4 regions of the Clostridioides sp. LIBA-2809 genome follow, and region 3 is predicted to be linked to each of the others. Evidence: riboswitches for the same ligand, from Rfam matches in the RefSeq annotation. Region 3 holds a riboswitch; each other region holds the start of a gene.
What was found. A riboswitch is a leader RNA that binds a small molecule or an ion and turns the genes downstream of it on or off. The one in region 3 is predicted to bind lysine.
Positions count from the first base shown of each region.

Region 1: another riboswitch for lysine. It lies ahead of ACTG44_RS10780 (aspartate kinase); the one in region 3 lies ahead of ACTG44_RS17985 (aspartate-semialdehyde dehydrogenase).
Region 2: another riboswitch for lysine. It lies ahead of ACTG44_RS08730 (Na+/H+ antiporter NhaC family protein); the one in region 3 lies ahead of ACTG44_RS17985 (aspartate-semialdehyde dehydrogenase).
Region 4: another riboswitch for lysine. It lies ahead of ACTG44_RS17115 (YfcC family protein); the one in region 3 lies ahead of ACTG44_RS17985 (aspartate-semialdehyde dehydrogenase).

Region 1 is NZ_CP197004.1:2,230,259-2,239,988, reverse strand. It holds gene ACTG44_RS10805 (glutamine--tRNA ligase/YqeY domain fusion protein) at 1-1,117, opposite strand, end outside; gene ACTG44_RS10800 (hypothetical protein) at 1,410-2,123, shown strand; gene ACTG44_RS10795 (hypothetical protein) at 2,284-2,847, shown strand; gene ACTG44_RS10790 (hypothetical protein) at 3,155-4,855, shown strand; gene ACTG44_RS10785 (hypothetical protein) at 5,026-5,643, shown strand; lysine riboswitch at 5,755-5,923, shown strand; gene ACTG44_RS10780 (aspartate kinase) at 6,005-7,198, shown strand; gene lysA (diaminopimelate decarboxylase) at 7,216-8,508, shown strand; gene ACTG44_RS10770 (hypothetical protein) at 8,713-9,369, shown strand; gene ACTG44_RS10765 (AI-2E family transporter) at 9,515-9,730, opposite strand, start outside.
Region 2 is NZ_CP197004.1:1,822,747-1,826,762, reverse strand. It holds tRNA gene ACTG44_RS08735 (tRNA-Leu) at 490-570, opposite strand; gene ACTG44_RS08730 (Na+/H+ antiporter NhaC family protein) at 680-2,410, opposite strand; lysine riboswitch at 2,547-2,723, opposite strand; gene lplA (lipoate--protein ligase) at 2,983-3,969, shown strand.
Region 3 is NZ_CP197004.1:3,804,607-3,814,336, forward strand. It holds gene ACTG44_RS17960 (class I SAM-dependent DNA methyltransferase) at 1-37, opposite strand, end outside; gene ACTG44_RS17965 (alpha/beta-type small acid-soluble spore protein) at 24-269, opposite strand; gene ACTG44_RS17970 (N-acetyldiaminopimelate deacetylase) at 400-1,518, opposite strand; gene ACTG44_RS17975 (L-serine ammonia-lyase) at 1,724-2,917, opposite strand; gene dapA (4-hydroxy-tetrahydrodipicolinate synthase) at 3,240-4,121, shown strand; lysine riboswitch at 4,199-4,372, shown strand; gene ACTG44_RS17985 (aspartate-semialdehyde dehydrogenase) at 4,550-5,551, shown strand; gene dapA (4-hydroxy-tetrahydrodipicolinate synthase) at 5,668-6,555, shown strand; gene dapB (4-hydroxy-tetrahydrodipicolinate reductase) at 6,622-7,371, shown strand; gene dapD (2,3,4,5-tetrahydropyridine-2,6-dicarboxylate N-acetyltransferase) at 7,561-8,277, shown strand; gene ACTG44_RS18005 (SPFH domain-containing protein) at 8,521-9,510, opposite strand.
Region 4 is NZ_CP197004.1:3,615,030-3,624,759, forward strand. It holds gene ACTG44_RS17105 (glycerate kinase family protein) at 1-1,004, opposite strand, end outside; gene ACTG44_RS17110 (M20 family metallopeptidase) at 1,286-2,473, opposite strand; gene ACTG44_RS17115 (YfcC family protein) at 2,487-3,878, opposite strand; lysine riboswitch at 4,026-4,205, opposite strand; gene ACTG44_RS17120 (class I SAM-dependent methyltransferase) at 4,327-5,145, opposite strand; gene ACTG44_RS17125 (ABC transporter ATP-binding protein) at 5,272-6,036, opposite strand; gene ACTG44_RS17130 (ABC transporter ATP-binding protein) at 6,020-6,970, opposite strand; gene ACTG44_RS17135 (ABC transporter permease) at 6,985-7,821, opposite strand; gene ACTG44_RS17140 (ABC transporter permease) at 7,823-8,770, opposite strand; gene ACTG44_RS17145 (ABC transporter substrate-binding protein) at 8,770-9,730, opposite strand, start outside.

The sequences.
Region 1 (9,730 bases), 1.6 Mb from region 3:
ATTCATCTTTAGCATTATTTTCTATTTCAAGCATTTCAATTTTATCTTCTGGGTAATTAGTTATAACTAGCTTTAAAGGTCTCAAAATTCCCATAGCAAGAGGTGCTTTTGGTTGTAGATTTTCTCTTAGGAAATAATCAAGCATTTGGCTATCTACTGTAGAATTAACTTTTGATACCCCTATTTCACTACAGAAATTGCGTAATGCTTCTGCTGTATAGCCTTTACGTCTGATACCAGATATTGTAGGAACACGAGGGTCATCCCAACCATCAACAACACCTTCATCTACAAGTTGTTTTAATTTTCTTTTACTCATAACAGTATTGTTTATATTAAGCCTAGCAAATTCTATCTGTCTAGGTACATTTTCCATTTCACACTCTTTGACAAACCAATCATAAAGAGGTCTTTGGTCTTCAAATTCTAGAGTACATATAGAGTGAGTTATTCCTTCAATTGCATCTTCAATTGGATGAGCAAAAGCATACATAGGATATATGCACCATTTATCTCCTGTATTGTGATGTGTTGAATGAGATATTCTATATATAATTGGATCTCTAAGGTTTATATTTGGAGAAGACATATCTATTTTAGCTCTTAATGTTTTTTCACCATCTTTAAATTCACCATTTTTCATTTTTTCAAATAAATCAAGGTTTTCTTCAATAGTCCTATTTCTATAAGGACTTTCTTTTCCAGGTTCAGTTAAAGTACCACGATATTCTCTCATTTCTTCTTGTGTCAAGTCACATACATAAGCCTTACCTTTTTTTATTAATATTAAAGCTCTTTTGTACATTTCATCAAAGTAGTTAGATGCAAAATTTAACTCGTTCCAATCAAATCCCAACCACTTAACATCTTCTTTTATAGATTCTACATATTCAACATCTTCTTTTAATGGATTTGTATCATCAAATCTTAAATTAGCTTTTCCGTTAAATTCCTTAGCTAATCCAAAATTAAGACATATACTTTTTGCATGACCAATATGTAAATATCCATTTGGCTCAGGTGGAAAACGAGTTATTATACTGTCATGTTTTCCTGTTTCTAGGTCATTTATAATAATATTTTTTATAAAGTTAGATGAGTTCGTTTCATTTGACATATTTTATACCTCCTATTTAATTTGCTTATAATACAGTACACTACACTGTATTGCATAATATTAATTTTAATCCAAGATTAGAAAAAAATAAAGGTGTAATTAAGAGTATTATGCAAAATATTAACTTTTATACTAAATTTATGTTTTTTACAGTTTATTTACAAAAAATGAGATTTGTTGAATTAATCCTCAAAAGACTGTATTATAATATGTATATTGTTAAGAATATTATGTGAAGTTAGTTATCTAAATTTATTTTAAATCTGTTGACAGATTTGTAAAGGAGACGATTATGGGAAAGGTTGCAAAAATTTTATTGAGTTTGCTTGTTATTGCTTTAGTGTTTATAGGTATTGTTGTATACATCTTGACACCAAAAGAGAGATATGATGTTAGTTCACAAAATAATGAAATTATAGATGAAGAATACTTGTCAAAAGGTTCATATATAAATTCCATGGAGGTAGTAAAAAATCCACTTAGAATGGTTGGAAAAGTGTCTGTTTCAGAGGATGAGTTTAGAAATTTAATATATACATTAATGCAAAAGCATGGGATTAAAGAGCTTGAAAATAATTTTGTTGAAATGAAAGATGGAAAAATAAAAGTAGCAGGACCATATAAGGTACTTGGATTAATAAATAGCCAATATGAGCTTGAGTTAAGACCTACTTTAAAAGGAGAAAATCTAATTGTGAGTCTTGAAAATGTGAAACTTGGTAGATTCAAGATAAGTGATAAGATGTTAGAAAAAATATTAAGTAACTATAATAAAAAAGTTCCATTTGAAGTTAATGGAAATAAGATTACTTTAGAAAAAAGTTATCTTTATCCAGTGACTCTTAAAAATATATCTATAAAAAAAGGAAATATTGACTTAGATATGGAAGTAGAAATAGATTTGAAATCACAAATAAATGGGGCATTAGGGTATTTGAAAGATTCTGGAAAGGCTCAAGATATACTAAATCATTTAATTAATTTAAAGAAAACAGCTGTTGGTTAAAAATATAGAAAACTTATATTTATATTTTTATTATATTTTATATAATATTGAAGTACTTTAAAATCAAAATTTGTAAAATAACATTTATTATGTTAGAATATTTTATGATATTAAGTTATAAGTATGTAATATTATTTAGTTACTAGATTGGGGGGAAATGATGAATAAAGTCTATATTGTAACAACATATACAGGAACTTTATTATCTTACTTAATAAGGAATATAAGTAAAAAACTGTATACACATGTGTCAATATCACTAAATGAAAATTTAAAGCCAATGTATTCTTTTGGGAGATTAAATCCAAGAAATCCGTTTATTGGTGGATTTGTTGAAGAAAATATAAATCAAGGATTATATGCTATAAGAAAAAATACTGTGTGTAGAGTATATTCATTAGAAGTAGATAATTTACAATATGAAAGTCTATTTAGAAATATAAAATTAATTAGTGATTATAGAGAAGATTACTATTATGATATAATGGCACTGATATATTTGCCAATGAATATTTATAGACAATCTGAATATAAATATGTATGTTCAAACTTTGTTGCTGATATGTTAGAAAAAAGTGAGATAGACATTTTAAATAAACAAGCATTTGAAGTAACTCCAAATGATTTTTATAATTTATCTGGTCTAACCTTGGAATATGAAGGTTTATTATCAGAATATAATTCTAGACAACATTCTTATGTATCAAAAATTGCAAACATCTAAAAATTTATTTTAGAGTTTATCATATAAAAACTATTGCTAGATAATTAGGCTGAAGATAGTAGTTTAACTTCGAGAGGATTAAGAATTCGTAAATCTTAGTTAAAACACTTTCTTCAGTTTTTAAGTTTCTGTGATTATTTGCATTTTTATAGTATTTTTGGGGTATATAGATTAGATATAATTAAATAAAATAGATATATAAATGTATAAAGATATCTTAACATATAAATAAATATGATAAATATTTATTTTTTGTAAATATATGGATATAATAGTAATAATAACATTTTGTAGAGAGGAGTATTAAATGAAACGATATCTTAAAACATATGGAGTTGCACTAATAATTGTAGTAATTTATGCATTTATTAAATTACCTGTACTTAGATTAGATTTCACATCTTTATTTTCAGTAGGAATAATTTTCTTTGTTGTGGCAGGAATATTGGATATGATGTTGGATAGAAATGAAAGAACATCTAAACTTGCCAAATATAATTTTTCAATAGCAATAGCTTTACTTGTGTATATTGTAGTTGTACCTTTTATAGCCTCTACACCTGTGTTTCATGCAAAGGCATATAAAGAACTATTAGGAAAAGTGACTGAAAGTAAATTTACTGATGATATTAGTCCTGTTAGTGTAAATGACATTCGTCTTGTAGATGAAGATATGGCCATGAAATTGGGTGATAAAAAGCTTGGAGAAGTTCCAGCTATAGGTAGTGTGTCAAAATTAGGAAAATTCCATATACAAAATGTGGATGGAGAGTTGTACTGGGTAGCACCTCTTGTTCATAGAGACATAATTAAATGGGTGACATCTTTAAGTGGTACAAGTGGTTATGTAAAAGTATCCGCAAGTAATCCTCAAGATGTTCAATTAGTTCAAGAAATAGATGGAAAGCCAATAAAGATAGTATACCAACCAGAAGCTTACTTACATCAAGATTTACAAAGACATTTATATATACATGGTATTGTAAATGTCGGTATGACAGATTTTACCCTTGAAATAAATGATGAAGGGAAGCCTTATTGGGTTGTAAGTTTATATGAGCATAAAATTGGTTATGGAGGAGCAAATGCTACAGGAATAGCCACTGTTGACGCAGAAACTGGAAAAATAAATGTTTATAATGTTAAGAATACACCTAAATGGGTAGATAGAATCCAGCCACAAGAATTTATAACAGACCAGATTAAAGACTGGGGTGTTTATGTTAATGGATTTTTAAATTCTGTTATATCAGAAAAAGGAGTATTAGTACCAACAGAAGGAACATCACTAGTTTATGGAAATGATAATAGGTCTTATTGGTATACAGGTATAACATCTTCTGGTGGAGATGAATCTACAATTGGATTTATGTTAGTTGACTCTAGAACAAAAGAAGCTAGATTATATAAACAACCAGGAGCTACTGAGACAGCTGCGATGAAATCAGCTGAGGGTAATGTTCAAGAAAAAAATTATGAAGCAACATTCCCTGTAATGTATAATATATTAGGTCAGCCAACATATGTATCATCATTAAAAGATAAGGCTGGTCTTGTAAAAAGAGTTGCATTTGTATCTGTTGAAGATTATAATGTGCTTGGTATAGGTGAAGATAAAAACGAAGCATTAAGAAACTATAAAGATTCATTAGAGTCTAAGGGAAATGATTTAAAACTTGATAATGACTTAAAAGACGAAGTCATAGAAGGTACAGTAACGAGAATAAGCCCAGATGTACGAGGCGGAAATACTAATTATTATGTAACTTTAGATTCAAATAAAGAAATAATATTCAAGGCCACTTCAAAAGTGTCTAGTGAATTGCCATTGACTCAAGTTGGAGATAAAGTTAAAATATCGTATTCAAAAGAAGCATCTGGTGTAATTGAAATGTCAGAATTTGATAACCTAAATATTGCAAACTTTGAAGACAAAAAAGCAAAAGAGGGAACAGGAACTGACGAAAATACAAACTCTCAAGATTCTGGAAATCAAGAGAATGTATAGTTTAACTTAAAAAGTCTGAAAATAGTATTTAATATGTTAATAGCTAGTTTTTATAAAATTTATTTTTATAAAAACTAGCTATTTTATTTCAATTCTTTGTAAATTTAATGTCATAAAATTAATATAATATTAGTACAACTTTGCAAATAATACTTCAAGGAGAATGTACTATGACAAATATGGAAAAAGAGATATTGCTTTTAATTAGCAGGGTTAGATGTGTTACAGAAGCTCAATTTAGAAAGATTTATGGAGACCAAAAGAGATATAATAAAAAAAACTTTAAAAAAACTTTGAGAAAAATGTGTAGTGAGTATACATTAAAAAAATATCCTTGTGATGTGGATTATTATAATTATAAAGACCTCTCATATGTATACTATTTAAATGGTAGTAAACTTTTTAAGGGAGATGATTTAATAAAGGCTCTAGTAGGGTCAGAATTAGTTGTTAGAATCAATACTGCAGGTTGTGATGTAAAAAGATTCTACCGAAATGTTAGTGTGGATGATATGAAATATGATTTATTTATTGAATATACAGACCAATTTGGTAATATAAAACAAGTTTTAGTAGATGTTGATTTAGATAATGAAATAGATATTTCTAAATATGAAAATCTTTCTAGAAAGATAGATAAATCTACAATTCCATTTTTTAAAGTGCCAAACGTTTTGGTAGTTACGCCAGATAATCTATCTGAATTAAATGACTTAGAGAGATACGATAATGAGTATAGCATAAATTTTATAGATTTAGGGTTAAATAAACTATTTAATTGTATATAAGCTAATTTTAAAAAAGAAGACTATGGATTTGCCACATTTTGTAAAATAATTGTTGCAATATTATATAGAATGTGATAAAACTATATTAATAAATTAATTAAAAAATAATGAGCCTAGGGTAGAGGTAGCTATATTCAATAGTATTCAATAAGAGCTGGTAAGTGTTGATGATTGATGAAAGGGTCTATAGCCGAAGAAAATTTGTTGACGGACGGATTTTCTGGACTTATGCATAATATGTATAAGGCTGTCACTTTTAAAGTGGTGAGCTACAAGGTTACTTGGTCTATGAGATTTACACGTCCAAAGTATACCTTTGGGCGTTTTTATTTATCAAAATTTAACTTGAGGGGGAAAAAGCATGAGTATAATTGTTCAAAAATATGGTGGAAGTTCAGTAGCAGATACTGATAAAATAAAATCAATTGCAGAAAATATAATAGAACGAAGAAAAGAAAATCCACAAATGGTGATAGTTGTATCTGCCATGGGTAAATCTACTGATGAATATATAAAATTGGCTAAAGAATTGAGTAATGAACCTAGTAAAAGAGAATTGGATGCATTGATGTCTACTGGAGAAATGATTTCAGCTTCTTTATTATCAATAGCATTAAATGCACTTGGATGTAAGGCTGTAAGTTATAATGCTTATCAATTAAATATAAAAACAAGTGGTCTTCATGGAAAGTCTCAAATTGATGATATAAATGTAAATAGAATTAAAAATAGTTTAGATGAAGGAAATGTCGTAATAGTAACTGGATTTCAAGGAATCAATGAAGATGGTGATGTAACTACTCTTGGAAGAGGTGGTTCAGATACATCTGCTGTAGCTCTTGCAGTCAAATTAAATGGAAAATGTGAGATATATACAGATGTTGATGGAATCTATTTTACAGACCCAAGAAAATATTCAAAAGCTAGTAAACTTGATGAGATTGAATATGAAGAAATGCTTGAATTAGCAAGTTTAGGGGCACAAGTAATGCACTCAAGAAGTATAGAACTTGCACAAAAATATGGTGTTGAAATTTATGTTGGACGTACATGTGGTACAGTAAAAGGAACATATATAAGAGGGGGAAAAGACATGAAATTAGAGGATAAAGTAATAACAGGATTAGCTACTAGTGATGATGATAGTTCTATAACAATAAAAGATTTTAAAGCAGAAAATATATCTAGTTTATTTGAAGATATAGCAACTATTGGAATAAGTGTAGATATGATAAGTCAAACTGCACCTATTTTAGATAAGATAAGTGTATCATTTACAGTTCCAAAAGAAGAACTAGGTGAATGTAAAAAGATAGTATCTAAATATACAGATGAAGAACATGTAGTAATTGATAATAATATCACTAAATTTTCTTTAGTAGGTCTTGGTATGAAAAATACTTCTGGAGTTGCTGCTAAAGTATTTAAGATATTTAATGAAAATGGTATAATGATAAAACTTATAACTACATCAGAAATTCGTATAACTTGTGCTATAAATTCTGATGATAAGCAAGTAGCTATAGAGAAAATAGCAGAAGTATTTAATATATAAAATTTGGGGAGGATATTATGAAACTTCATGGAACTATGACCGTAAATGATAATGAATTATATATTGGAGGAGTGAGTTGTTTAGAACTTAGTAAAAAATATCAAACTCCACTTTATGTATTTGATGAAGCTTTAGTAAGACAAAACTGTAGAGAATATGTAGAATATTTTAAAGCAAAAGATGGAAAAAATAAGGTTGCTTATGCAGGTAAGGCTTTTTTACCTCTTTACATGTGTAACCTTATAAATGAAGAACAAATGTGCCTAGATGTAGTTTCAGGAGGTGAATTATATACAGCTTATAAGTCAAACTTTCCTATGGAAAAAGTTTTCTTCCATGGAAATAATAAGACTAAAGAAGAAATAAATATGGGATTAGATTTAGGTGTAGGTAAATTTGTAGTAGATAATTTTTATGAATTAGACTTGATTGAAACACTATGTGAAGAAAAAGGTAAGACTCAAGAGATATATTTTAGAATAACACCTGGCATAGAAGCTCATACACATGATTATATAAAAACTGGTCAGATAGATTCTAAATTTGGATTTGCCTTAGTAAATGGAGATTTGTTTAGAGCTATAGAAAAATTAAGTGAATACAAAAATATCAAACTTGTGGGTCTTCATGCTCATATAGGTTCGCAAATATTTGATGTAGAGCCATACATAGATACAGTAGATATAATGATGAACTTGGTAAAAGAAATAAAAGAAAAATTCAATATACAATTAACAGAAATTGACTTAGGTGGAGGTGTAGGAGTTTATTATAGTAAAGAAGATAAGCCTAAAACTATAAAAGAATTCTGTGAGACTATAATTACTAAAGCAGAAAGTTCATGTAAAGAGCTTGGAATAGAAATGCCTATACTGGTAATAGAGCCAGGTAGATCAATAGTTGCAAATGCAGGAAGTACATTGTATACAGTAGGCTCAATAAAAGATATAAAAGATGTTAGAGTGTATGTAAGTGTGGATGGAGGTATGACAGACAATGTAAGACCTTCTCTGTATCAAGCTAGTTATGAATGTAGTATTGTAAATAAAATTAACCATGAGACTATGAATCATGTAACAATAGCTGGAAAATGTTGCGAGAGTGGAGATATATTGATTGGAGATATAGATATAATGGATATTAAAAGTGGAGACATACTTATAACAACATCAACAGGTGCATATGGATATTCAATGTCTTCGAATTATAATAAGATACCAAGAGCGGCGGTAGTCTCAGTATTTGATGGAAATGACAAGATAATATGTAAGAGACAAAGTTATGAAGACTTATTGTCTTTAGAAATATAGAATAAAAATTAAATATTAAAGTTTATTTTAAGTAGATTTGCTAAGGTGTATATAGCTCTAAATTAATTTTTAGTTTGTTGTAGTTATACATAGCATATCTACTTATTTTTCATTTTACTAACAAATTTCTTGTAATAAATATAAAATATTTTAAAAACTTCCTAATTATGATAAAATTTAAAGTATATAACAAGGAGGGGTTTAATGAGAGGAAGAGTAATTTTATTAATATCGATATTATCTATATTTCTTGTAGGATGTTCATTTAATAATAAAGATGAAATAAATTTAACTGAGCAAGGAAAAACATACTTAGAAAAACATGACTATAAAAAAGCTATGGAATCATTGTCCTCTGCATTAGAAGAAGACAATACTAATGAGAATGCAAGGGCTATGTACATGCAAGCTATGAGAATGTCAAATATGATTGAGTTTGAAGAAGTAAAAAATTACGAGGATGCAATTAAGGAACTTAAGCTTATAGAGAAAATAAAAAATGGTTCATCTGTTATTAAAGAAGAAGCAACCAAAAAGAAAGAGGAATTAACGAAGTTAGAAAAAGAGCAAAATGAAGCAGAAGAGCAAAGAAAGAAAAAGGCAAAAGATACAGCAGGAGAAGATAGATATAGAGTAGAATCTGATGCAAGGAAAACTTCTTACAGTAGAAATAATGAAAGTAATAAATCTAGTTCTAAAAATGACAATAAAAAATCAGATGATGATAAATCTGATAATAATAATGGTTCTTCTCAGAATCAAGAAAAACCAAATAATAATCCAACACCAACACCACCTTCTCCAGAGACTAGTGGGGGCTCAGATAGTGGTGGAAATTCTCAAAACTCAAATAATCAATAAAGATAAAATACATATATGTAATTAACAAAATATGTATTATAAAAAATTAACTCTTAGCAAACATAATTTGCTAAGAGTTAATTTTTTTAAAATAATAGAAAGGAGTTAATTTGCAATTAAAAATTAAGCGTGCAATAAGTATAAGTTATTGTAATCGATTGTCTATATATTTATCAACATAAGTTTTTACAACAGCTGCTATTGGTACTGAAAGGAAAACACCTATAAAACCAAATAAAGATTGACCTATTAAAATTGCAGAAATTACCCATATAGCACCTATTCCAACTTGATTACCCATAACTTTTGGTTCTATAAAGTTTCCATCTAATTGTTGTAATATAAATATAAATATAACAAC
Region 2 (4,016 bases), 2.0 Mb from region 3:
GTAAAATAATATATTTATTTAATTTATTATTAATATGTCATACAAAACACTAAAAGTAAAGTTATATTGTAATTTACTATATTATGTTAAAGATATATTCATACACACAATAGAATCGTTTGCAATTTTATCTTTGTGAAAAATAAGATTTTGAAATAGAGCATTTTTAAATAAAATTAAACTTATTAAACAGATATATTTTTTATAAGTTTATAAAAAACAGATTATATTGTGACTTTAAATTGTTTATTAGAAATACGTTATTATAGATTTTATATTCTTAACAAATGTCTTAAAATTTATATGTAAACACATTTTCAGACAACAAAAAAAAGCACTTAATGTGCTTTTGTATATTTATTAGAAAATATCTTTAGAAATATATTCATATTGTATTTTGGTTTATTTCTCAAAAAATAAAAACGGGATAGCCCACTCCGAAAGCCAGCAACCCCAGTTTTTTTTTCAGCACAACTAAGCACTGTAGAGTGCGGATGAAGGGAGTCGAACCCCCACGCCAATGGCGCTAGATCCTAAGTCTAGTGCGTCTGCCAATTCCGCCACATCCGCTTATCACTCTTTTATTTTACTATATTTCGCTATTATTTTCAATAACTTTTTAAAATTATCTAAAAACTAACAAAACAATGATAATAAAAGGTGAAATTTATTTATATCCTTATTCTGCAAGTTCTATCTCTGCTTCATCAACTTTCTTACCAATTATTTGAATACCCACAAATATCGCAGCTATAGCCACTGGTAATACTATATATATTGGTAATCCAAATCCAGCTGGTATATATCCAAATACAATAGTGATTATTGCTGTAAATATAGCGTATGGCATTTGAGTATTAACGTGGTCTATGTGATTACAACCAGCTCCCATTGAAGAAAGTATTGTTGTATCTGAAATTGGAGAACAATGGTCTCCAAATATTGCACCTGTTAAAACTGCACTTGTACTTACTATTACATAGGACATATCAGGGTTTAATGAGTATGCTAGTGGTATTGCAAGTGGCATAAGTATACCCATAGTTCCATAAGCTGTTCCAGTAGCAAAAGATATTATTGCTCCTAAACCAAATATTAAACTTGGCAATAAGAATGGAGGTAGTGAGCCTGATAATAAGTGTATTAAAAATTTAGCTGTACCTAATTCTTTTATTACTGAACTCAATGACCATGCAAGTATTAATATTACACCAGTAATTACTAAACTTTTCATTCCATCTATCCAGACATCAATTGCTTCTGATACTGTAAAAATCTTTTTTACTACAGCCATTATAATAGCAACTAAACTTGCAACAAGTGCAGATTGGAATAATGCTCTAGATGCATCAGATGCACTAAATGCTTCTTTTATTGCCCCAAAAGAATATGGTGAATTTGTAAATAGTTGTATTAGAGCTTTATCTTCACCTTCCATTATAGATGTATATCCACTATAATAGAATGATGCTAAAGCAACTATTATTAATGTTCCAATTGGAATTATAGCATTCCACACACTCAATTTCACTCCATTTTTTGGAGCTAAATCATCTAATTCTTCTACGCCTTCATCAAGGTCTGTACCAACTTTTCTACTTCTAGATTTTATCTCAGCCTTTCTCATTGGCCCAAATTCTTTTAATAATAATGCTGATATTACAATAAACGCTAATATTAATATATTATAAAATCTAAATGGTATTGTATTTAAAAATATACCAAATGCATCAACATCCACACTTATACTTTCAAAAGCATCATGTATTAAACCAACTTCAAGACCTATCCATGTAGATATTATGGCTAATCCAGCAACTGGTGCTGCTGTAGCATCTATTATAAAGGCTAATTTTTCTCTTGATATTTTCATTTTATCTGCAACAGGTCTCATCATAGGACCTACTATTAATGAATTAGCATAATCATCAAAGAATACTAAAAGACCCAAAAACCATGTTATAAGTTGTGTACCTTTTGCTGATTTCGCTCTTTTGGCAAGTGCTTCAGCTATAGCCTTAGCTCCTCCCATTTTAGCAACAAGATTTATTACTCCTCCAATTGCTAGAACTTGTAGTATTATTCCTGCATTCCATGGGTCTGATAGCGATACCAAAGCTCTGTCCACTAAATCTAAAAATGATTGTATAAGTGTGGCAAACACATTTATACCACTAGCTTTAATTATAAAACTACCAGAAAGAATTCCTATAAGTAAGGAAATTATTACGTTTTTAGTTATAAATGCAAGTATTATAGCAACTAATGGTGGTATTAAAGTTAAAATTCCAAATTTTTCTGCATTAGCTAGTGCAATAGTGTCTATATCTTCCTCCGCAAAAACCATTACGGTTGACATTATGAACATAATTGTCGTCAGAAAAATAATATTAATTTTTTTATTTCTCATATAAATCTCCCTCTCTTTTTAGTTTTGTGAATTGTACAGGGTATTTGATAAAACTAAAAAAGCCTTAAGTGCTAAACACTCAAGGCTTAAAAATTACAATACATCAACAATATTAAAATAAGTATAATATAATTCCTTAAATGATAGCTCACCACAAATAAACCTGTGACAGTTGTACATATTTTCTATGTACCCCCAGCAATATAATCTTAAAGCATCGATTATAAAACTTCGGCAATATCTCCTTTCCTAATAAATCTCTGTGCTTAACTCATTATTAGTACTGATAGATTATTGCGCCTCTACCCTTCTATTCACTTTTATTAAGTATATTTTGAGTATATATTATTTATTTAAACTTTGCAAGGTGGTTTTTAAAAATCCTTTTTATTTTTTACATGAAATTCCATTTTATTCTGATTTTGTTTAATGGACACTTCTATTAACACACGATTATCTTCTTGTTTAAAACTTCTAATTTAAAGGACTTTTCAAGTTATTGTCGAATTATAAAATTAATTGTACTAAGACCAACAAAAAAATTTTATCAATTATATGGAGGAATTACTTTAATGTTATTAATTTACAATGAAAAGACAAACCCTTACTTCAATTTAGCAATGGAAGAGTATCTTCTTAAAAATCTTGACGAAGACTTATTTATTTTATGGAGGAATGAACCTTCTATAATTGTTGGAAAAAATCAAAATACACTTTCTGAAATAAATTTAGAATATATAAAAGAAAATTCTATACCTGTCGTTAGGAGACAATCTGGTGGTGGAGCTGTATTTCACGATTTAGGAAATATAAATTTTACATTCATAGCTTGCAATAATAATAGCTTTAGTGATTTCAGAAGATTCACTCAACCAATAATAGACTTGCTTAAAACATTAGATGTCAACGCTGAATTTTCTGGAAGAAATGACCTTCTTATAGATGGTAAGAAATTTTCTGGAAATGCCCAGTACAACTACAAAAACAAGGTAATGCACCATGGTACGTTGTTATTTTCATCTGAGATAAACGACCTTTCAAAAGCTTTAAAAGTAAAGCCTATAAAATTTGAAGGAAAGGGAATAAAATCTGTAAAATCTCGTGTAACTAATATAAGTGAACATCTAAAATCTAAAATGGATATACTGGAATTTAAAGATGCAATTATGGATTATTTATCTAAAACTAATATTGATAATACTAATTATTGTTTAAGTAAGTATGACATAGAACAAATAGAAAAACTTACTAAATTAAAATATGAAACTTGGGATTGGAACTTTGGTAATTCACCAAAATATACTCTTTCAAATGAGTTAAAATATTCTGGTGGAAATGTTGAGTTTAATCTAAATGTTGATAAAGGCATAATAACAACTATAAAATTTTTTGGAGATTTTTTTGGAAAACGTGATGTTTCATTTGTGGAAGACAAACTTGTTGGCACAAAGCATGAAGAAAATGCTTTAAGAAATGTTTTAAATTCAATTGAAATAAATGATTATTTCTTAGGTGCTGATACTGATATTTTAGTTTCTGGAATCTTAGGTGTTAAATAGAAATACTAAAGATTTTAAAATATTTATAAAATTGTGTTTACATATAT
Region 3 (9,730 bases):
CATCGTATACAAACGCAAAATCGCTATATTGACTCATCCTTTTTATTCTGCCCCTCCACAATCTTTTTCAGCCTCTTTTTGCGTGATGTAAGCATACCTCCGATTCTTCCAGCTTCCTTAGCTGTAAGACCTGCCCATCCACGTTCTCCAACTTTGTCCATAAGACCTAGTTCTGAGGCTATCTCATATTTCATTATATCATCATTTGTCAATATTTTAGTATTCTTGCCATTAGTTATCTTCTTTTCTCTTTGCATATTTTCTTTCAAAAAAATCACCCCTTCTTATTTGTATTTTTGTCAATTAAAAGAAATTTATACAAATATGTAAGGGGTATTTATCAATTCACATCTTTTTAAATTTAAGTATCTCTACTTTTTAATATTTATAAATTACTTCTTAATTTATAGCTTCTTTATATTTCAATAATTTTGCATAAACATTCAGTGCATTTACACATATCTTTTCATCAAAATTAAAGTTTATATTATGAAGACCATTTACAAATCCTTTTTCCTCATTTTTTGAACCTAACATAAAAAATAAACCTGGAACTTCTTTTTGATAGTAAGAAAAATCTTCTGATATCATAAGTGGCTCCAATTCCACAACAGTATCATTTCCAACAGCTGATACAAATTCTTGATATAAATCCTTGTCATTTTTAACAGCAATATAATCGTCTATGATATTTATATTAACCTTACAGTTATAAGCTACTTCAAACCCTCTAGCAAGTTCTCTAACTCTAAGTTTCATTTTCTCATACACTTCTGGGCTGAAACATCTCATAGTACCTTCCATCTTTATGTTCTCAGCTATTATATTTCTTCTAGCCCCACCTTCAATTCTACCAATAGTCAACACTGCATTGTCTATTGGGCTTATATTTCTTGATACTATAGTTTGAAGTGAACTTATAAAGTTTGAAGCTATTACTATCCCATCAATCCCATTTTGTGGCATAGCACCGTGCCCACTTTTAGACACTATTTCTATATCAATATCTCCTATTTGAGCCATAAAGTATCCTTCTCTTGTACCAACATAACCTTCAGGTAACTCTGGATATATATGAAGCCCATATATTTCATCAACATTATATTTTCTAAGCACACCTTCATTTATTAAAGCTTTTGCTCCCCCTGGCCCTTCTTCTGCTGGTTGGAATATGAATACTATATTATCATTTAGCTCTTCTTTATTGTCATTTAAATACTCAATTAACCCAAGTAATATAGTAGCATGTCCATCATGACCACATAAATGTTTTACACCCTCTTCGCTATGAAGCCCATCTATATCAGCTCTAAAAGCTATATCTTTTTTAGGTCTTTTACCTTCTATTATACCTACTATACCTGTTTCTAAATAAACTTCATATTTAATTCCCAATTTGTCAAGATAATCTCTTATGTACTTTGAAGTCTTATATTCTTTTCTTCCAATTTCTGCGATTGGGTTTAATGCCTTTCTATGTTTATAAAGTTGCTCTTGTAAATATGATGCCTCTCTCATGTAATCTCCTCCAAATTCTAATTTATTAAAAAATATTTCTATATCTCTCATAATTAAAATATTATATAACAAACTATACTAATTAAAAGTAAAAAATTAAATTTAATATAAAAATATTTTGCATTATTAAATAATTCACCATTAATAATAATTCCCCTGTTTCATAAATCAAAACAGGGGAATTATTAGTTAAAAATTTTATTTTTTAGCAAGAGAAGAAATGTTTAGCAAGTCCACCCTTAGCAGTTTCTTTATACTTATCCATCATGTCTATACCAGTTTCTTTCATTGTTTCAACAACTTGGTCTAAGGAGACAGAATGTGAGCCATCAGTTAATAATGCATAATTAGCTGCATCGTAAGCTCTTTGAGCTGCCATTGCATTTCTTTCTATACATGGAATTTGAACGTATCCATATACAGGGTCACAAGTCATTCCTAGATGATGTTCAAGTGCTATTTCTGCAGCATATTCAATGTGGTCTATAGTACCACCTTTTAAGTATGCTACTGCCGCTGCTGCCATAGAACAAGCTGCACCAACCTCACCTTGACACCCTACCTCTGCTCCAGATATTGATGCATTAGTCTTTATTATATTTCCTATTATCCCAGCTACAAGTAGAGCTTCGATTATTTTTTCGTCATCATACTTATAAAAATCTTGCATTGCAAAGAATATTCCTGGAATTACACCAGCAGAACCACAAGTTGGTGCTGTAACTATTATATTACCAGAAGCATTTTGCTCTGACGCTGCCAGTGCATATGCGTATACAAGCGTTGAGAAATTCTTATCTTTTTGGTATGCATTATAAAATGTACTTGCTCTTCTTTTTAATAATAGTTTACCTGGTATTATCTCATCTGTGCTTAGTCCATCATCAATAGATTTTCTCATAGCATCTTTTATAGTTGTTATATAATCTTTTATGTCTTTTGGTTCACATTCCAACACAAAATCTACTAAAGTCTTATTATTTTCCTTACACCATTTTACTATTTCATCCATAGTATCTAGGTGATATATACTGTTACTTTTGCTATTTCTCTGACCTTCTTCTGCTATAGTTCCTCCACCTACAGAGTATACAGTCCATTCAGCTGTTACATTTCCTTCTTTATCTAAAGCTTCAAACTTCATTCCATTTGGGTGAAAATCTTTTATAATATCTTCTTCCCAAACAATTTCAACTTTTTTAGGTGCTATAGTTTTTTCAATTATATAGTCAGTTAAGTGACCTTTTCCTGTAGCTGCCAAACTACCATATAATATTGCTCTAAAACTTTCTGCATCTGGGTTTTCATTTTTAAATCTTTCTGCTGCTCTTTGTGGCCCCATAGTATGAGAACTTGAAGGCCCACTTCCTATTTTAAAAAGTTCCTTTAAAGTATCCATATTATTCCTCCTAAATTTTCCGTATTATTACTTATTATTAGATTTTACGCACATATTTATTATAACCTAAATATATTAATTATTAGTTATTAAATTCGCATAAAATTTATTTTTTATTTCCATTTTGGTATATTTTATTAAATTAATATGCATATTTTGAGAATAAAACATTTATTTCAAATTTTTGTAATATTAATATAATATAAATATCTTATTTAAACAGTTAAGATATTAACTATACCTATTAAAATTAATTAATTTGTACTATAATTATTATTGTACTTAAAAAATTAAATTTAGATAAAAAAGGAGATTTGATTATATGTTATTTAAAGGTTCTGCTGTTGCTTTAGTTACCCCATTTACAGAGGATAATAATGTCAACTTTGAAAAATTAGGTGAATTAATCGAATACCACATTGAGAATGACACAGATGCACTAGTTGTTTGTGGAACAACAGGTGAGGCAACTACTATGAGTGAATCTGAAATTTTTGCTGTAATAAAATATACAGTTGAAAAAGTTAACAAAAGAATACCTGTTATAGCAGGTACTGGTTCAAACAATACTATGTTGTCTGTTCATATGAGTCAAGAAGCTGAAAAATTAGGAGTGGATGGTCTTTTAATAATAACTCCTTACTATAATAAGACTAATGAAAAAGGTCTTAAACTTCACTTTGAAACAATAGCAAATAGCGTTAAGTTACCAATTATTTTATATAATGTACCTGGAAGAACTAAAGTAAATATAAAGCCATCTGTTGTGGCTGAACTTGCTAAGATAGATAATATAGTTGCTGTAAAAGAAGCTAGTGGAGATTTAGCTCAAGTTGCAGAAATAGCTAAATTAGTACCTAAAGACTTTGCTATATACTCCGGTAACGATGATACTATCTTACCACTATTATCATTAGGTGGAAGTGGTGTTATCTCTGTACTTGCTAACATATGTCCTAAAGAAACACATGATTTAGTAACTAAATTCTTTGAAGGTGATATTGAAGGCTCAAAAAAATTACAACTTGATATGGATGCTTTAATTGCTGCCTTATTTATAGAAGTAAATCCAGTGCCAGTTAAAACTGCCATGAATATTTTAGGTTTTAATGTTGGAGATTTAAGACTTCCTCTAGCTGAAATGGAAGAAACTAATCTAAATGTATTAAAACAAGAAATGACAAATTTTGGATTTAAATTTTAGCAATATTTATATAAATAAGTTGATTTTTTCTTAAATATGTATTATTATTAGAATAATCAAATTTTAATATCCTATTAACCTAGGGTAGAGGTAGCTGTAACTAAGAGTATCCAATAGTAGCTGGCAGGCGTTAATGATTGGAAAAAGGATTTACAGCCGAAGAAAATATTTCTTGCAATTATATTTTCTGGGATTACACATAACATGTGTAATACTGTCACTTATATTATGAGTGATGAGCTACAGGGTTTACTTTGAGTGATAAATTAGACGTACAAAGTATACCTTTGTACGTTTTTTGTATATAATTAAAGTTGTTAATATAATATTAAAGTTTTTGGATATATAAAAATATTAACATATCTTACTTGTATAACTAAAATCAAATAAAATAATGTTTTAATAATTTAAAATTGGGGTGAATTTATATGAAAAAAGTAAATGTAGCGATAGTTGGTGCTACTGGAATGGTAGGTAGAACATTTTTAAAAGTATTAGAAGAAAGAAATTTTCCAATAGAAAATCTATTTTTATTCTCATCTTCTAAATCAGCTGGTTCTAAAGTAGTATTTGGTGGTAAAGAATATATAGTAGAAGAATTGAAGGAAACTTCATTTACTGATAGAGGTATACAAATAGCATTATTCTCTGCTGGAGGAAGTATTAGTGAAAAGTATGCTCCAATAGCAGCATCAAATGGAATCTTAGTAGTAGATAACTCTAGTCACTGGAGAATGGACCCAGATGTACCTTTAGTAGTTCCTGAGGTAAATCCAGAGGCAATAAAAGAACACAAAGGCATAATAGCTAATCCTAACTGCTCTACTATACAAGCTATGGTTCCTCTTAAAGCACTTGATGATAAGTACAAAATTAAGAGAGTAGTATACTCTACTTACCAAGCTGTATCTGGTTCTGGTGTTAAAGGAGTTGAGGATTTAGAGCAAGGAATGAATGGTAATCCTACTGGATTCTACCCTCATCAAATCTCTTACAATTGTCTTCCTCATATAGATTCATTTACTGAAAATGGATATACTAAGGAAGAAATGAAAATGGTAAATGAAACTATGAAAATACTTGATAACTATGACTTAAAAATAACTGCAACTACTGTAAGGGTTCCAGTAAGAAATGGTCACAGTGAATCTATAAATGTTGAATTTAACAATCCATTTGAGTTAGAAGATTTGGTAAAAACACTTGAAGAAGCTCCAGGTGTTGTAGTAGTTGATAATCCTGCTAAGAATGAATATCCAACTGCTGTAGAATTTGACAATAGAGATGAAGTATTTGTTGGAAGAATAAGAAGAGACTTTAGTGTTGATAATGGTGTAAATCTTTGGGTTGTTGCTGATAATATAAGAAAAGGTGCTGCAACTAATGCAATTCAAATAGCTGAAATGGCTTTATCATACGATTTAGTATAATATGCAAAATTGTATAAATATATAATTTTGTAAAATATTAATAATAACACAAAAACAAGCATTAGAAGTAACTGTAATATAAAACACAAAAATAAAAAAGAGGGGATTGATTTTATATGATATTTAAAGGTTCTGCTGTTGCTCTAGTTACACCATTTACAAAGGATAACAAAGTTGATTTTGACAAATTAGGCGAATTGGTTGAATACCAAATAGCTAATGGTACTGATGCTATAGTATCTTGTGGTACTACTGGTGAAGCTAATACTATGACTGATGAAGAACAACTTGCTACTATTAAGTATGTTGTAGAAAAAGTTAATAAAAGAGTTCCTGTTATAGCTGGAAGTGGTTCTAATGATACTATGCACTCAGTTAATCTAAGCCAAGAAGCTGAAAAATTAGGAGTAGATGCTCTATTAATCATAACTCCTTATTACAATAAAGCTAATAAGTCTGGACTTAAACGTCATTTTGAAACAATAGCTAACAGTGTCAAACTTCCAATTATACTTTACAATGTCCCTGGAAGAACTTGTGTAAATATAAGCCCTAGCCTTATAGTTGAACTTGCTAAAATAGATAATATAGTTGCTGTAAAAGAAGCTAGTGGAGACCTAGGACAGGTTGCAGAAATAGCTAGCTTAGTACCAGATGACTTTGCTATCTACTCTGGTAACGATGATACTATACTTCCTTTATTGTCTTTAGGAGGTCAAGGAGTTATATCAGTACTTGCTAATGTTTGCCCTCAAGAAACTCACGATTTAGTAGCCAAATTCTTTGAAGGCGATATAGAAGGTTCTAGAAAATTACAACTTGGTATGGATGCTCTAATCGCAGCTTTATTTATAGAAGTAAATCCTATACCAGTTAAGACTGCAATGAATTTATTAGGATTCAATGTTGGAGATTTAAGATTACCTCTAGCAGAAATGGACCCAGCAAATTTAGAAGTATTAAAGAAAGAATTAGTTAACTTTGGACTAAAAGTTAATGCATAGTAAAAATTGATGCATGGTAAAAAATAAGTTTGGTCAAAAGTTAGCCCTTAATCATAGGAGGAAATTATGTTAAAAGTTATAGCAACTGGTTATGATGGAAAAATGGGTAAGATTTTAGCCGATACTATAAGAGAAGATAGTGAATTAGAATTAGTTTGTGTTGCAGCTAGAGGTATGGATAGCTGTGAAGGTGACCTTAAAATCTATGAAGATATGAGCACTATAGTTGAAAAAGTTGACGTAGTTATAGATTTTTCTCATCACTCTAATTTAGATAATATCTTATCTTATGTTTTAAAAACTAAGACACCTTTAGTAATCGCTACTACTGGATATAATGATGAAGAAATGAACAAAATACATGAAGCGGCTAAAGTTATTCCTGTATTCCAATCATATAATATGTCTCTTGGTGTAAATGTATTAGTAAAATTGGTTAAAGATGCAGCTAAATTATTAGAAGGATTTGATATAGAAATAATAGAAAAACATCACAACAGAAAAGTAGATGCCCCAAGTGGCACAGCTGTTATGATTGCTAACGCTATAAAAGATGTTTTACCAAACGTTGAAAATAATTATGGTAGATATGGTCGTAGTGCGAAAAGACAACCAAACGAAGTTGGTATTCATGCTGTAAGAGGTGGAAACATTGTTGGTGAACATGATGCTCTATTTGCTGGAGATAATGAAGTACTTACAATAAGCCATCAAGCACAATCTCGTGGTATCTTTGCAAGTGGTTCTATAGCTGCTGCTAAATATTTAGTTAAACAAAAACCAGGATTTTATAATATGGACAGCATGTTAGGATAATAACAATAATATAATGAGAATACACAGTATAACTCAAATATATACAATAGATAAATTTATTTGATACTATGCTTATATAATAAAAAATCTGTAAAATAAAATGTAAATAATGAAAAGTAAGTATATACTAAAATTGATAAATAAGTATATAATAAAAGAAATATAATGAAATACAAGGAGAATTAACAAATGGTAAATTTAAACGATGCTTATGAAATAGCAAGATATATAAAAGAAGTTAAAAAGAAAACACCTGTTAAGGTATATGTAAATACTAACTCTTTACATTTCCAATCAACTGATAAATTTAAAGTATTTGGATGCAATGGTTCTTATATATTTATAGGTGACTATGAAGATATAATGGAAGTATTAGATAAACATGGTAAAGATATAATAGATACTCATGTAGAATACGATAGAAGAAATTCTGCTATTCCTCTAAAAAATACTTTAAGTGAACATGCAAGAATTGAGCCAGGTGCAATAATAAGAGACATGGTTACTATAGAAAAAAATGCTGTTGTCATGATGGGAGCTGTTATAAATATAGGAGCTGTTATTGGTGAAGGTTCTATGGTAGATATGAATGCTGTTATTGGAGCTAGAGGTACTCTTGGTAAAAATGTTCATCTAGGTGCTGGAGCTGTTGTTGCTGGTGTTTTAGAACCACCTTCTGCTACTCCTGTTATAGTTGAAGATGATGTTTTAATAGGAGCTAATGCAGTTATTCTTGAAGGTGTTAGAATCGGTAAAGGTGCTGTTGTTGCAGCTGGTGCTATTGTAACTACTGACGTAGAAGCTGGTGCTGTTGTTGCTGGTTCTCCTGCTAAAGTTATAAAAATGAAAGATGAAAAAACGGCTGACAAGACTAAACTTATGGATGACCTTAGAAATTTAGACTAATTAAATAAGTAATGTATAAGCAAAGGGGTGTCTCAACATGAATTTAATTCATTAGAGACACCCTCTTTTTATAATATTTAATTTATTCAATATAGTTTCTTATTTTTATTCTTGTTTATCCTTATCAAATCCGACTGCTTATTTCCACTATGTTTATTTATTTTACTAAATCTGATTACTTATTTTTATTGTATTTTATTCATTCTTATTCAGCATTTTAAACTATCTTAACTTTACCTTAGATTAATACATCGAACCACTATTTACTACTGGTTGTGCATCTTTATTACCACAAAGAACCACCAATAGATTACTTACCATAGCTGCTTTACGTTCTTCATCTAAAGTTACAACATTATTTTCACTTAAATTAGTTAGTGCCATTTCTACCATACTCACAGCCCCCTCAACAATCTTTTTACGTGCTGCTATTATAGCCTCTGCCTGTTGACGTTGTAACATCGCTGCTGCAATCTCTGGTGCATAGGAAAGGTGAGTAATTCTCACTTCACACACTTCAATTCCTGCAATATCAACTCTTGATTGTAATTCGTCTTTTAATTTATCTGCTATTTCCTGACTGCTACCACGAAGAGATTTCTCATCTCCATCTTCAGACACATCGTATGGATAAAGTCTTGAAACATTACGAATAGTTGAATCACATTGAATAGATAAAAATGTATTATAATTATCCACATTAAACACAGCCTTAGTTGCATCTATAACTTTCCAAATTACAACAACTCCTATTATAATTGGATTCCCTAGTAAATCATTAACTTTCTGTTTTTCATTATTAAGAGTCATCGTTTTTAAAGATACTTTTTTCCCTCTTGGATTAGATGATATATCTACTTTTTCATCAGAAGAAGATTTTGATACATTAATTCTCGATGATGTTGGATTTATTGCTGAACAAAATGGATTTACCCAATAATATCCCTCTTTTTTTATAGTTCCATAATAGTTACCAAACAAAACTAGAACTATAGCTTCTTTAGGATTAATCATTTTTAGACCAAAACATAGGATAAAGTCTACCAGTATAAATACAAGCCCTAAAATTAGCATAAGTGAGCCTATCCCAGCAAAACCATTATCAAGTTTTATTATTCCAAAAACCATGATGCTTATTGAAACTATTAAAAACAAGATAATCATTATCAAAGCCACTACTCCATTAAATGTTTTCGCTTCTTTCTCTTGATAAGTTTTTTCTTCTTTTAACATATCTATCACTCCCATATTCGTGTATTAAGTTAAGATATTTCTAATTTAATAATATCACTTTTAATGCCCTAAATGTTGAATTTAAAGTTAATACTCTAAATTTTCACCTATATATATCTTTAGTATTTTTAATATATCAATATTAATTTTTAAATGCCTTTTATGAAATATGAACTTATATTTAATATATATTAAATTTGAGTACACTTTTTTAAATATC
Region 4 (9,730 bases), 190 kb from region 3:
TCATTACACTTAACTGCATCTTCTGTTGTCGCTCCAGCTAAACCTATTACTTTTGCACCATATTTTTTAGCTAATTTTGCAACTCCTATTGGTGCCTTTCCCATAGCAGTTTGATTATCCAATCTACCTTCTCCCGTTATAACAAAATCTACACCTTTTAATTCTTCCTCTAATTTAATCTCTTCTAATATTATTTTTATTCCAGATTCTAACTTTGAATTTAAAAATGCTAAAAACGCAAAACCCAGCCCTCCTGCTGCTCCTACCCCTTCCACATTTGCTATATCTTTGTCTAAGTCATTTTTGACTACATTAGCAAAGTTTCTAAGCCCATTATCTAACTCTTCAATTATTTCTGCTGTTGCACCTTTTTGAGAGCCATATATATGTACAGCTCCATTTTTCCCAAACAGTGGATTGTTTACATCACAAGCTATTTTAAAATTACATTCATCTAGTACTTTTAATCTATTATCTATTTTTATATGTCTTATTTCATTTAAAACTTTTCCACCTAATCCTACTAGTTTGTTATTTTCATCATAAAACTCAAATCCTAAGGCTTGAAGCATACCTACTCCAGCATCATTGGTGGCACTTCCTCCTAAACCTACTATAAAGTTTCTACATCCCTTATTTATTGCTTCCTTTATTATTTCTCCAACACCATAAGTTGTAGTGTATAAAGGATTTCTAAGTTCAATTGGAACCAATGTCAGTCCTGATGCTTGAGCTATTTCTATTATTGCTGTATTTGTCTCTTTTAATAATCCATATGTTGCATTTACTTTTTTAACTATTGGACCAGTAACTTCTATGATTTCTTTTTCACCATTCATTCCTTGAACTAAAGCATCTACTGTTCCTTCTCCACCATCTGCAAGTGGTAATATCTTTACTTCTGCATCTTTTTTAACTTTTAATATTCCTTTTTTTATTGCATTCGCTGCCTCTATTGAAGATAAGCTTCCTTTCAAGGAATCTATAGAGATTAATATTTTCATATTTATCTACTCCTTATTTTATTATAAGAATAATTTCATTTTTATTTTATACCCTACATCTTTCTTTGTATATAACATATACTATTTATCTTATTTTTATTTTGTAAAAATACAAATATATATTAAATAGATTTTCGTTTGTAGAACTATTTACGTAATTATTATCATACATGTTTCTCTTTATACACCCAAATTGGTTATAGCAAGCCTTCACTTCCATCATATAAAAAAGGTATTACCAATTTTTAGGTAATACCTCTTTGTTTTATTTTCAATTTAAATTAATTTAAGTGATTTTTCTTAATCTCATCAAGTAGCCCATCTTCCAGATAAATCTCCAATGCACAGCCCACCATTGCCTTTACTGATTTATGAAGTTTATCATAAGCTTCCTCAGAATTTGCATAATTTAGAAACTCTTTTTCATGAACATATACCATTGGATTTATATCTAAAGCTATTTCTGTATACATAGTAGGACAAACTTGACTTACATTACCTATATCTGTAGAACCTACTGGCCCATCTTTCCCTTCTAGTATATCTGTTATACCTGCTTCGATTAAATTGTTTTTTGTTATCCTTTGAAGTACTTTATTGTTTATTATATTGTCAAAAGAATTTTCAAAATATCTATAAGAAAGTTTAGCTCCTGTCATTAACTCTGCTCCTTTTGCACAGTTTATAACTTTTTTAGTTACTTCATCTAAATAACTTCTTTCAGCAGCTCTTACAAAAAACTTACAAGCTGCTTTTTCTGGAACTATATTTGGGGCTTCTCCTCCATTTGAAACTATACCATGTATTCTAACATCTGATTTTACATGTTGTCTTAAAGCGTTTATTCCAGCAAAAGTAAGTTGCACTGCATCCAATGCATTAACTCCCATATGAGGATGACTAGCTGCATGTGCTGATACCCCTTCAAAACTAAACTCTAATGAATCTATTGCCAAAGCCTTGCAGTTTATATTATTGAACGCTTCTATATGCATCTGATAGCTTACATCAACATCGTCAAAAGCTCCTGCTTTAACTAAGTCACATTTTCCTCCTGTTGTTTCTTCAGCTGGTGTCCCTATTAATACAATTTTTCCTTTAAAATGTTCTTTTAACTTACTTAATACTATACAGGCTCCTAGTGTAGATGCCGCAATCCAGTTGTGTCCACAAGCATGACCTGGCTCTTTATCTTCTCCATATCCAGGAAGTGCATCATACTCAGCTAAAAATGCTATAGTAGGACCATCACTATCTCCTAATTCTGCTCTAAAAGCAGTATCCATATTGCAGTACGGATAAGTTGTATCAAATCCATATTCCTTCATTTTCTCTACTAAGTACTTTGATGATATATATTCTTCTTCGCCTAGTTCTGGGTTATTGAATATAAAATCACATACTTCTTCAATTTCTTTTCCAAGTTCATCCTCTATCTCATAAGCTCTTTTCTTTACACTCTCTATCATAACTTACCTCCTATTAGAATCCTAGATATAATCCTATTGTCAAGAATACCATTACAAGAATTGTTAATACTACCATTAGAGGAACTACGAATCTAACCCACTTTGACCAAGGAATATTAGCTACTGCTAGTGCTCCCATTAAAACACCTGATGTAGGTGTTATTAGGTTAGTTACACCTATACCAAATTGATAAGCTGTAACTATCATTTGTCTAGATACATCAACTAAGTCTCCAAGTGGTGCAAGTACAGGTATTGTAAGTGATGCAAGTCCTGATGCTGATGGTATTAAAAATGCTATTAAACCTTCTATCAAGAAAGTTAAATTTATAAATATAGTTTTTGGTAGTCCATTTAATAAATTTGCTGCAGAATTTAAAATTGTATCTATTATAAATCCATTTTCTGCTATTATTACGATTCCACGTGCAAATGCTATACATAACCCAGCTGTCATTAAATCTCCTGCTCCACTTATAAATGAATTAACTATTTCATCTTGTTTAAGCCCTGACGCTATTCCTGATATTATACCTATTGCTGTAAATATCATTGCAATCTCAGTTATATACCATCCTAACCTTAAAACTCCAAATATCATAATTGCCATACCTATTACGAAAATTGCTATTACCATGGCTTCTCTTTTTGTAAATTCTTTTATGTTTGTATCAGTATTAGTCATTGATTCTTGATTTAGTGATATATCGTGTACTAAAGACTTTTTAGGGTCTTTTTTAACTCTATTGGCATACATCATAACAAATCCTATGGATATAGCCATATATATTATAAACATAACAACTCTAAACTCTATTCCAGAACCTGGTGTTATTTGTGACAATGCCTGTGCTATTCCTACAGAGAAAGGATTAGTAGTTGCCGCTCCAAATCCAGCTGTTGCTCCTATAAACACTGTTGCCACCGCAGTTAATGAATCATATCCCATGCTGGTCATAAGTGGAATAAATATCATATAAAAAGGTAATGTTTCTTCACTCATTCCAAAAGTTGTACCACCAAGACCAAACAAAATCATTGATATAGGTATTATTAAAAATTGAAACTTCTTCATTTTATTTACAGTGTGTGCTATAATGGCTTCTATTGCACCTGTTTTGTTAACTATTCCAAAAGCTCCTCCAACTATCAAAACAAATCCAACTACTTCAGCTGCATCTATAAATCCCTTTATAGGAGCTGAAAATACATCAGTAACACCTTGTGGATTTGATGGTGCTTTTTCATAAGTTCCAGCTACAACAACTGACCTTCCATCTATATCTACCCTTTCAAAATTTCCACTTGGTACTATCCAAGTAAGAACTGCCATTACCACTATTAATAAGAATATTATAGTAAGTGTCTGTGGCATACTAAACCTCTTCTTTTTTAAACTGCTCATTTGTAATCTCCCCACTTTTTAAATTAAAATATTTTATTATTGCATCCCTTTTCTATCCTATTTTGCATAGATGTAAAAAAGCTCAACATGGATACATGTTGAGCTAAATGTGCTAAATACAACATACCTACATCTTCCCTTTATCTTATCTAAGATAGCTCTCCATCAAAATTCGGGCTGATTTTGATGACAGTACTGTACTTATTAAATACAGTCCCAGCACTAGCTTTGGACACTAGCACTTCGGCACTTACTCCTTTTATATTGCTTCATTGGTTTCCGACCTCTTCAATATTAATCTTAGTAAATGCAACCTCTACCTCAATCTTTTTATTAGATGAGGTAATGCTTATTAAATTTTATTTATTGTAAATAATTGTAGCATAATATGTCGAGATTGTAAATATTTTCAATATAATAATACTTACATTTAATGACATTGACAAGTTTAATTTATACTATTCCAGTATATAATTATAACTTTAGTTTTATGTTTAAAAATATATTTATCTTCTCTTTTTTCTATATTATCTATATATTTATCTACCACTTCACCAAAATTAATCTTTTTATTTAATTCAGTTTCCATTTTAAGATGTATATCTTCTATGCTATCAAATTCAATTTCATTTTCTACATCAATAAACTTTGTGTCTGCACATATATTCAAAGAATGTAGTATATTTGGAATATATATATAATCTGGGCAGGTTCTATCTTTCTCCCCTAAATCAATATACAAGTCATTGAATAATGGCTTTTGAATAGTCCTTACTATAATTACTTTTTCTTTAGCCAACTTATTCATTTTATTCAAGGCATCTTTAATATTCCAAATTCTATAAAGTGAATTCACAGATAAAATGTAGTCACTGCACTCAATATTGACATCTTCCCACTTACCTTGTACTGTGTTTATATTAGTTATATTATGTTCCCTAATCTTTTGTCCAAGTACATCAAGCATATCCCTTGAAAAATCATTAGCAGTTACGACCTTGCATTTTTTAGAAAGTGGTATAGTAAATTTACCTGTACCTGCACCAATTTCTATAAGATTTTTTCCTTCATCTATTAATTTATCAATAAAATCAAATACTTCTTTTGAATAATCATAAAGTGTTGGATTATCATCATACTTATGAGATAATTTTTTTAAAAATAGTCTTTCCACCTCATCATCAAATGCTCTTTCCTTTGCATATCCTTCTTTATTTTCAATATACTCATGCAATTTTTTTTCGAAATCTATATCTTTATAATACATGATTAATCTTCCTTTCTAAAAATGTTAAGGTTGAGATTTATCATTTTCCATAATCAAAGTAAACCACTTTTACTAAATTAATGCTATATTAATTAAGTGCTTAACTAAATAATTGATTACTCTGCTCTAAAAATTAATAAAATTCTCAATAAGCTCTTTAGTGTAAGTATGCTTTGCACTTTTATATAATTCTTTGGAACCTATAATTTCAACTATCTTACCATTTAACATAACTGCAATTTCATCACTAAATTCCTTTACTAAGTCTATATCATGAGATATAAATAAATAGGTTATATTAAATTGTTTTTGAGCTTTTTTCAGAACTTGTACAACTTGAGCTTGTACAGATACATCTAACATTGATGTAGGCTCATCCAATATTATAAATTTAGGCTTTAATAAAAGGACTCTGGCTAAAGCAACTCTTTGTATTTGTCCTCCACTGACTTGATATGGGTATCTAGTTAAGATTTCCTCGCTAATTCCAACAAAACTTAAGTATTCCTTTATATATTCTGTTGATTTATTCTTCTCATAGATTTTATGAATCTTTAATGGTTCTACAAGGCTATCATATATAGTTTTCTTAGGACTTAGAGCTGAATCTGGATGTTGAAATATTACTTGCATCTCTTTTCTTAAATTCCTCATCTGAGAAAAATTATAATTACTTATATTTCTACCATTAAAATAAATTTTACCTCCATCAGATTTAACAAGTCTTAAAATAATCCTTGATAAAGTTGATTTTCCACATCCACTTTCTCCTACAAGACCCAAGGTTTTTCCTTCTTCTATTTCAAATGATACATCATCTACTGCCTTAACTATTTTCTTATTAATTATTCCGCTCCTAAATTCCTTATAAAGATTACAAACTTTTATCATAAATAAAACACCTCACCTTTGAGCCATTTACATCAAATAGCACTGGCTCATAATCAGAACATGATTTTTTTGCAACTTTACATCTTTGAAAAAATCTACATTCTTTTGGTAAGTTTATTAGACTTGGTGCTATCCCATCAATAGGCATTAATTTTTTATTTGGCTGTGAATCAATTAGACCTTTTGTATAAGGATGTAAAGGGGTATTAAATACACTATCTTTAGAACCCCTTTCTATGATTTTCCCTGCATACATAACCATAACTTCATCACAAAGTTTTTTGGCTAACATTAAATCATGAGTTATAAGTATCATGCTAACACCCATATTACTTCTTAAATCACAAAATACCTCGTATACTTGTTTTCTTATTATTGCATCTAGCCCTTTAGTTGGTTCATCTGCAATTATCCAGTTTGGGTTTAGTGCTGTCCCTATAGCTGCCAATACTCTTTGGCTCATTCCTCCACTTAGTTGGAAACCATAAGAATTGTAAATTAAATCAGTATTTGAAAATGAAAATTTTCTTAATATATCTAAGCTCTTACTCTTACATGAGCTCTTTTTTTCTTTTGCATGATAATAGAAAAGTTCATTAATATGACTTCCTATCTTTAATATAGGATTGAAAGAACTCGATGGATTTTGTGGTATTAATGCTATCTTTTTTCCTCTAATTTCTCTGAGTTCTTTTTCCTTAAGTTTTAATAAATCTTTGTCTTCATATAAAATGCTACCTGAGACAATTGAATTATTGGATACAAGGTTTAAAATTCCCAATCCTAGTACTGATTTTCCACTACCAGTTTCTCCAATAATTCCTGTAATTTTACCACTTTGAAAAGTTACAGATACTTCGTCTACAGCTCTCACTTTTCCTTCTTTAGTATTAAAATAAATTTTTAAATCTTTTATATTTATATCTCTGCTCATATTTTTGATTCCTTCTAAAGATATTGACTTAAAGAGTTGATTTTTTCATCAAACATATCCCTTAGCGCATCACCAACTAAATTTATACTACAACACAATAATAATATGCTAAAGCCTGGTGCCAGCAACAAATTAGGATAACTTCTAAAATGTGTTTTAGCATCATTTATCATAACTCCCCAATCTGCCTGTGGAGGTTGTATCCCTAATCCTAAAAAACTTAGCGATGCCATAGAAAGTACACTCTTCCCTATTCTTATTGTAAATAGTACTATAAATGGAGCAAATATGTTTGGAATTATATAATGAAAAATTATATGAAGATGGCTGGCACCTAATGCTCTTGCACCTTCAACATATTTTTCCTCTTTTACCTTTAGTACCTCTCCTCTAACTACTCTTGAAAACCCAGCCCAAGAAGTAAATACTATTGCTATTAATAAACTTTTTATTCCTGGACCAAGAACTCCAGCAAGAGCAATCATAAAGCTAAGACTTGGAAGACCTTGAAATATATTTACAATCGACTGAATTATCATATCTACTATACCACCACAATACCCTGCTACTATACCTACAAAACTTCCAAATATCATTGTTAATAAGGTTGCTACAAATGCTAAAGATATAGACACTCTAGCTCCATACAATATCCTACTTAAAATATCCCTTCCTAGAGTATCAGTCCCAAGTATATGCTCTCTAGATATTCCCATTAACCTATCAGCCATTTGCACCTTATTAGGGTCATATGGAGCTAATTTAGGTGCAAAAAAAGCAACAAGTATCATAATTATTAACACTAAAAAAGCTACTTTATGTATAAATAACATTCCTTTAAATTTCTCCATATCATTTACCTCCTATCCTTATTTTAGGATTAAGAAATAGATAACATATATCCACAACTAAACTAAATAATACAAATATAATTCCTGTAAATAGTACGTATCCCTGTACAACTGGATAGTCTCTACTCATTATCCCTTGTATTACATAGCTTCCCATACCTGGAATACTAAAAATAACCTCAACTACTGTAGAACCTCCTAAAATTGCACCAAAATAGTTTCCTAAAACGGTTACAATAGGCATTAAAGAATTTAAAAAAGCATATTTAAAAGTAATTATCCTATTTGGCAATCCTTTAGATTTTGCTACTGTTATATAGTTTTGTCCCATACTTTCTATTAAAGTTGCTCTATTTAACCTAGCTACAGTTCCTATTGTACCAGCTGCTAAAACAAATCCAGGCATTATTAAGTGTTTAATTGTTCCATACCCACTCGTAGGTAGCCACCTAAGAGTTTCACAAAATATACCTAGCATGATAATTGCTAACCAAAATCCTGGGATAGAAGTCAGAAATAATGATACAAAAGTACCAATCTTATCTATAGCTGAATCCTTTTTAAGAGCCATGATTATAGCTAATGGTATAGATAATACTATAACAAAAAACATAGCCATTAAAGATAAAGAGAAGGTTATTGGCAACCTTCTCAATATATCTTCTGTGATAGATGTATTTTTGATATAGGAAAGTCCTAAATCTCCAGTTATAGCTTTTTTAGTCCAATTAATATATTGAACTACAATACTATCATTTAATCCTAACTCTTCTCTAACTATTTCTATTTCTTCTTCTGTAGGAGCAGAAACACCATCCATGCTTAAATATTCAACTGCTGGGTCACCAGGAGCTATAACACCCAATATAAATGCTAGAAATGTTATTCCTACCAAAATAGGAATAGTCATCAATATTCTTTTAATTAAATATTTAAATGAATTTTTCACTACTCACTCCACTCCATACTTACTAATGTAGTTCCATATAATGTCGGCTTGTACCCAGCTATTTTTTTATTATAGGCAATTAAGTTAACATCTTCAAATAATGGTATAGCTGATGGATGTTCTGCTGATATATCTTGAAGTTCATCATATATTTTACTTCTTTCATCTAAATTCATTGTTTTTTCTAATTTAGCTATTAACTCATCTGCTCTTTCGTTCTTATAACCTAACGAATAAGCTATATTACTTGACCCTGTACTTCTCATATAACTATCAAATATAGAAAATGGTTCTGCATTTGGAAGCCCTTGTGTGTGAAGTGCTATATCATAATTTCCTGTTTTTTGTGCTTCCTTAAAAGCAGCTCCATCAAGTATAGTTATTTTAGAATTTAATCCAACTTCACTTAATACAGATTGTATATATTCAGCAACAGTTTTATATGGGTAACGGTCTACACCATAAGATGGAATTATAAACTCTAGCTCCTTTATTTCCCCATTTAGTTCGTCCTTTATTATTTTCTTTGCTTTTTCTGCATCATAAACAGGTTTAATTTCCTTACCAAAAGGAGAACCTTGATTCAATATATTCATAGTTGGAGTTCCGTATCCTCCATAAAATTTATCTACTATAGTTTCTCTATCTACCAGCAAACTTAAAGCTTCTTTTATTTTCACATTATTAAACGGTGCTCTAGTACCATTTGTTGATATAAATTGAGTTATTGTTGATGGAGACGATTTAATCTCAAAGTTTTCATCCTTTACTAGTTCACTAGCTAACTCTGGAGTAATTGCCCCTAAATCCATAACACCCATAATTTCTTCTGATTTAAGTGCTGTGTAACGAGTTTGAGCATCTTTAATTACGTTTACTCTTACATTTTTAATTTTACTTTTTTCTCCATAATAATCTTGATTTCTCTCTAACAAAACATATTGTTCTTTTTCTCTTTCT